2 regions of the Mesorhizobium sp. M0018 genome follow, and region 2 is predicted to be linked to the other one. Evidence: riboswitches for the same ligand, from Rfam matches in the RefSeq annotation. Region 2 holds a riboswitch; the other holds the start of a gene.
The links. Region 2 has a riboswitch for thiamine pyrophosphate ahead of thiB (thiamine ABC transporter substrate binding subunit). Riboswitches for the same ligand answer to the same signal wherever they lie in the genome.

Region 1 (3,405 bases), on a different contig from region 2:
GGACGATACATTCCGGTTGTCGATCCCGAGCTGCAGTGGCCCGGACCCGACAAGACCGCTTCGCGCTATCGCGTAAGGGACAATCTCCCCGGCACGCGTGAGTTCTGCCCTCTGGTGTTCCGCACCAAGATTCTCGAAAAATTCATCGGCCTTGAACTACCGCGGCGCGCGGAGGCAATCGTAGCGGACGTGCCGCGCGACCTCCTTGCTCGGACCGCCGCCTTTCTTTTGCTCAAAGACTCGCGATCAAGCTACGCGATCGAGGGCGAGCACCCGCCGCAAGATCGCATCCAGCGCTGGGGCCGCGCCATCGGCGAAGCCGGCCGCTGGCCGATCGATCGCGATGAGCTGCTGCGCCTGCAAAGAATTGTACTTGGTGACGCTCGTTTCGTAAACCTTGGCTTCCGAAAAGAAGGAGGTTCCGTCGGTGAGCATGATCGAGACAACGGTACGCCCTTGCCCGATCACATCAGCGCTCGGCCCGAGGACCTGCCGCGGCTAATCGATGGAATGGCGGCGTTCGATCAGGGCCCCGCGCAAAAGCTTGATGCAGTCGTAGCCGCCGCAATCCTCGCCTTCGGCTTTGTCTATATTCACCCGTTCGAGGACGGAAACGGCCGCATTCACCGCTACCTAATCCACCACGTCCTTGCCATGCGCGGCTTCAATCCGCCGGGAGTGGTCTTTCCCGTCTCGGCCGCGATCCTGGACCAGATCAACGAGTACAGGGGCGTGCTCGAGAGCTATTCGCAGCGCCTTCTGCCGTTGGTGGAATGGGAACCGACGCCGCAATTCAACGTCCGGGTGCTGAATGACACCGGTGATTTCTACCGGTTCTTCGATGCAACCCCGCACGCCGAATTCCTCTATGCTTGCGTTCAGCGGACGATCGAACGGGACCTTCCCGAGGAAACCGCATTTCTGCAGCGCTACGATCAGTTCCGGCAGCAGGTGGACGCCTTTATCGACATGCCCGAGCGGTTGACCGATCTGCTCTTCCGTTTTCTTCACCAGAATGATGGCCATCTATCGAACCGCGCGCGCGAGAAGGAATTCGCCGCGCTGACCAGTGACGAGGCAGGAAGAATCGAGGCGATCTACGCGCAAACCTTTGGTGCCCATTGAAGGTGTGATCATCAGGATCGATTTTAGTCCGACGGTTTGCGATTCCCTTGTCCCTGCCTTCATCTCCGATGCTTGACTTGTCGCCGAGACATGCACGATTTTTTCCGCACGGTCTGACCGGCCGCCGATCAGCCGCGGCCAGAACGCGCTTGACAAACCGGAGCGGTCCCGTCCAACCTCACGCATTCACCAGGGGAGTCCCGGCAAGGGGCTGAGATACTGCTGGCTTTCGCGGCGCAGTGACCCGTTGAACCTGATCCAGTTCATACTGGCGTAGGGACGGTGCAAGCGCTTTGCGGGAGTTTACGCCCGAGGTCCTGTTTCGGCAGGTCGACAGAAGCGTCTTTTCATCCTTCCGGCACAGAACTGGGTCTCCAATGCAACGAGCAAAGGAGCCTCAAGATGAATGCCCTCACCCCCGCCGTCTCGACGGGACCGCTGCCTGCCTCACGCAAAATCCACAAATCCGGTACCATCCACCCGCAGCTCAGGGTGCCGATGCGCGAAATCTCCGTCCATCCGACGGCAGGCGAGCCGCCGGTGACCGCTTACGATCCGTCCGGCCCCTATACCGACCCGACTGTCGAAACCAGCATCGAAAACGGCCTTGCACGGCTTCGCCATGAATGGGTCACCGCGCGCGGCGATGTCGAAGCCTATGACGGCCGCCACGTCCGGCCAGAAGACAATGGGTTTGCGGCAGGCGAGCGCCTAACACCGGAATTTCCAGTCCGCAACCGGCCACTCCGGGCCCAGACCGGCAAGGCGGTGACACAGCTTGCCTATGCGCGCGCTGGCATCATCACGCCCGAAATGGAGTTCGTCGCCATCCGCGAGAACCTTGGTCGCGAGATCCTGCACGGCAAGCTTGAGCGCGACGGCGAGGCCTTCGGCGCGGCGATCCCCGACTTCGTCACGCCTGAATTCGTCCGCCACGAGGTGGCGCGCGGACGCGCGATCATTCCCGCCAACATCAATCATCCCGAGAGCGAACCGATGATCATCGGCCGCAATTTCCTGGTCAAGATCAACGCCAATATCGGTAACTCCGCCGTCACATCGTCGATGGCTGAAGAGGTCGAAAAGATGGTGTGGGCGATCCGCTGGGGCGCCGACACGGTGATGGATCTGTCGACCGGCCGCAACATCCACAACATCCGCGAATGGATCGTGCGCAACTCGCCGGTGCCGATCGGCACGGTGCCGCTCTACCAGGCGCTCGAAAAGGTTGGTGGCATCGCCGAGGACCTGACCTGGGAGGTCTACCGCGACACGTTGATCGAGCAGGCCGAGCAAGGCGTTGACTATTTCACCATCCACGCCGGCGTGCGGCTGCATTACATCCCGCTGACCGTTGACCGGGTCACGGGTATCGTCTCGCGCGGTGGCTCGATCATGGCAAAATGGTGCCTGCACCATCACCGGGAAAGCTTCCTCTACGAGCACTTTGCGGAGATCTGCGACATCTGCCGCGCTTATGACGTCTCCTTCTCGCTCGGCGACGGCCTTCGTCCCGGCTCGATCGCCGATGCCAACGACGCGGCGCAATTCGCCGAGCTGGAAACGCTCGGCGAGCTGACGCAGATCGCCTGGGCGAAAGATTGCCAGGTGATGATCGAGGGGCCCGGCCACGTGCCGATGCACAAGATCAAGGCGAACATGGACAAGCAGCTCGCCGTCTGTGGCGAGGCGCCGTTCTATACGCTTGGACCGCTGACGACCGACATCGCGCCGGGCTACGACCACATCACTTCCGGCATCGGCGCGGCGATGATCGGCTGGTTCGGAACGGCCATGCTCTGCTACGTCACGCCCAAGGAGCATCTCGGCCTTCCCGACCGCGATGACGTCAAGACCGGCGTGATCACCTACAAGATCGCAGCGCACGCGGCCGACCTGGCGAAGGGCCACCCGGCGGCGAAAGTCAGGGATGACGCCCTTTCCCGCGCGCGCTTCGAGTTCCGCTGGGAGGACCAGTTCAACCTGTCGCTCGACCCCGAAACCGCACGGTCCTTCCACGACCAGACCTTGCCCAAGGAGGCGCACAAGCTGGCGCATTTCTGCTCGATGTGCGGACCGAAATTCTGCTCGATGCGTATCTCTCACGACATCCGCGCCGAGGCACAGAACGAGGGCATGGCGGCGATGGCGGCGAAATACCGCGAGGGCGGCGATCTCTACGTGCCAGCGGACGAGACCGTCGCACCGCTCACGCCTCAGCCAGGTAAGCCGTCATGAAGGTGCTGATAAAGGGGGCCGGCGTCGCCGGCCTCACCGCCG
Region 2 (3,405 bases):
TGGTTACCCGGCACGGTCTGCAACGCCTCCAGGAACAGCCGCGTCGCCAGCGGCAGGTTGAAGAAGACATGCGCAACGAGTATGCCCGACAGGCCATAGATGCCGGGCCAGCTCTGGCCGCCTAGCGCGCCCAGCGTGCCGGCAAAATAGCCGGCGCGGCCATAGAGCGCCAAGACACCGAGTGCGGCAACAATGGCCGGCAGCGCCAGTGGCACGGCGAAAAGCTGGAGGATGAAGCCTCGCCCGAAAAAACGCGGATGCCGCGACAGGGCGCGCGCGACGAACAGCGCCGGTGCAACGGAGAGCAGGGTCGACAGCAGAGCCTGCCAGAGCGTGAAACGGACGACGCGCAAGAGATAGGAATCGAAAGCGGAGGCGGCGCCGGACAGGTCGCGTGTGGCTTCGACGACGAGCCCGGCGAATGCACCGCCGATCAGCAGCGCGATGGCGGCGAGCGCGACGATGCCGGCAGTGACGCGGGGATCGGCCGGATGACGCGTACGCATGTCGTGCTACCCGACACTACGACAGGTGTTGATCGAAGGAAATACCTGGCAAAGGCCGAGCCCACCCCTCTCTGGCCTGCCGGACATCTCCCCCTCAAGGGGGGAGATTGCGCACTCAGCCGCCTTCGCCAATCTCACAAGTGGCAGGACGAGGAGAGGCGACAAAGCTGCCGATCTCCCCCTTGAGGGCAGGGCTATCGCATTTGGATTCTTACGAAGTTGGACCCCCACCCTAACCCTCCCCACAAGGGGGAGGGAATGCTGCCGCGCGCCCTTACTTCCCCTTTTGGCGCCGAAAGGCAGGCAATTTGCCGAGGTCAGCGCCAACGGAAGTCTCCCTCCCCCTTGTGGGGAGGGGTTAGGGGTGGGGGTCCATCGTAGAGCGAAAGCCTCGGCGTTCCATCTGCGATAGCCGTGCCCTTGAGGGGGAGATGGCCGGCAGGCCAGAGGGGGGTGGCTTGGCGCAAACATCCGACGAGGCTTGAGCCCTACCTGCTCATCGCCGCAAGCCACTCATCGACCCAGGCCTTGCGGTTGGCCGCGACGTCTTCCGGGCTGAACAGCAAGGTCTTGGTCGGCTTGACCAGCTTGTCGAACGCCGGGTTGAGCGGCTTGTCGGTTTTGCCGGCCGGGAACATCCAGTTGGTTTCGGGAATGACATCCTGGAATTTCGGTCCGGTCATGAAGGCAATGAACTTTTCCGCCAGCGGGTTCTTCGCGCCCTTGGTGGTGATCCCCGCAACCTCGATCTGCAGATATTCGCCCTCCTCGAAGGACGCCGCCTGGTAGCGCTCGGTGTTTTCGGCGACCATGTGGTAGGCCGGCGAGGTCGTGTAGGACAGCACCATCGGCGCCTCGCCCTTGGTGAACAGGCCGTAGGCCTCGCTCCAGCCCGGCGTTACCGTCAGCACCTTCGCCTTGAGTTTGGCCCAGGCTTCCGGCGCCTTGTCGCCATAGACCGACTTGACCCACAGCAGCAGGCCAAGGCCCGGCGTCGAGGTGCGCGGATCCTGGATGACGATCTTCTCTCCGGCATCGCCCTCGACCAATTCCCTGAGGCTCTTCGGCGGGCTCTTCAGTTTTTCGGTGTCGTAGACGACGGCGAAATAGCCATAGTCGAACGGCACGAAAATATCGTCGCTCCAGCCGCCCGGTACATTGACGCCCGAGACGGCGCCGTGCGGCGAAAACAGGCCGGTTGCCTTGGCGTCGGCGGTTAAGTTGGTATCGAGGCCAAGTACGATATCGGCCTTGGTCGCGGCGCCTTCCAGCTTCACACGGTTGAGCAGCGCCACGCCGTCGGCGACCGAGACGAATTCGACGACGCAACTGCATTCGGTCTCGAAGGCCTTCTTCACCGCCGGTCCCGGACCCCAATCGGCGGTGAAGCTTTCATAGGTATAGACCGTCAGTCTATCCTGTGCCGATGCCTGCCCTGGCAGGGCGAGCGCGGATGCCGCAAGCAGGACAATTGAGACAAGAGAGTGGAAAAAACTGCGCATCGGCGCCTCCTTCGTTTGCGTTGAAAGGAATTGAGGCGTCGGGCTGTCCGAAACGTCTAATCCCTCCGCCGGTACAAACCGGATCAGGTTCAGCGGGTTGGCAGTCTTGCCTCTCAGCCGGTCCGCGAAAATCGCGTCCGGCACCCCGTTAGAGCGTTGCGACACATAGGCCCGGCCGAAGTGCTGCGCAAGCGGAAGTTTGCCGGGCATCCAAAGCCCAGCCTTCCGTTTCGTCTGCCGTTTCATCTTCCGTTTCCGGGGCAGGGCTGGTAAGGGCCACGAGATATGAGCACATTCACCATCCTGCTTGGCGGCGATCTCATCCGCACGCCGCTGCTCGACCGCCAGGTCGAAGGCTCGCGCGTCATCGCCGCCGATGCCGGCATCGGCCATGCCCGCATGCTGGGCCTGAGGCCGGAACTCTGGGTCGGCGATTTCGATTCCGTGCCTGCCGAGTTGCCGGAGGATCTGGCCGCCGTGCCACGGCAGGTGTTTCCTGCCGAAAAAGACAAGACCGACGGTGAACTCGCTATCGCCGCCGCGCTCGAACGCGGTGCGACCAGCCTTGTGCTCGCAGGCGCCTTCGGCGGCAAACGTACCGACCACATCTTCCTGCATCTGGCGCTGAGCGTCCGGCTGGCGGAAGGCGGGACGAAAGTGCTTTTGACCAGTGGCGTGCAGGAAGGCATTCCCTTGCTGCCGGGAAAGACTGGCTTCGACTATGCCGACGGCACGCTGTTTTCGGTGCTCGGCTTCTCCGATCTCGCCGGCCTGAGCGTCACCGGCGCCAAATGGCCGCTCGACCATGTCGAGGTTGCGTTCGGCTCGTCGCTGACCATTTCCAACGAGGTCAATGGCCGGCTCGAAATCGCGCTGGCCAGCGGCCGCGCGCTGCTGCTCGCGCATCCCTACCCTCTTCCGGAAAGCTGAGCCCAGAAAGCTGATATGGCGCCGCCACTTCTCAATCTCGACGGGATAAAGCTGACCTTTGGCGGCACGCCGTTGCTCGACGGTGCCGCCCTGACGGCCTCGGCTGGCGACAAGATCGCCCTGGTCGGCCGCAACGGCTCTGGTAAGTCGACGCTCCTCAAGATCGCCGCCGGGCTGATCGAACCGCAGGATGGCGAAGTCTTCCGCCAGCCCTCGGCAACCGTGCGCTACTTGCCGCAAATGCCCGACATGGACGGTTTTGCGACCGTCCGCGCCTATGTCGAGGCGGGGCTCGGGCCCGCCGACGATCCCTACCGCGCCACCTATCTGATGGAGCATCTCGGCCTGACCGGCGAGGAACGGCCGAACGACCTTTCCGGCGGCGAGACGCGGCGCGCCGCCCTCGCCCGCGTCATGGCGCCGGAGCCCGACATTCTCCTCCTCGATGAGCCGACCAATCATCTTGA

Region 1: linked by a shared signal. The riboswitch ahead of thiC (phosphomethylpyrimidine synthase ThiC) and the one ahead of thiB (thiamine ABC transporter substrate binding subunit) in region 2 are both predicted to bind thiamine pyrophosphate.

The regions. Positions count from the first base shown of each region.
Region 1 covers NZ_JAMYVL010000004.1:60,531-63,935, forward strand. The annotation lists gene NKJ81_RS06915 (Fic family protein) at 1-1,125, shown strand, start outside; TPP riboswitch at 1,307-1,423, shown strand; gene thiC (phosphomethylpyrimidine synthase ThiC) at 1,528-3,363, shown strand; gene thiO (glycine oxidase ThiO) at 3,360-3,405, shown strand, end outside.
Region 2 covers NZ_JAMYVL010000005.1:246,109-249,513, forward strand. The annotation lists gene thiP (thiamine/thiamine pyrophosphate ABC transporter permease) at 1-506, opposite strand, end outside; gene thiB (thiamine ABC transporter substrate binding subunit) at 995-2,008, opposite strand; TPP riboswitch at 2,052-2,166, opposite strand; gene NKJ81_RS09675 (thiamine diphosphokinase) at 2,294-2,938, shown strand; gene NKJ81_RS09680 (ABC-F family ATP-binding cassette domain-containing protein) at 2,954-3,405, shown strand, end outside.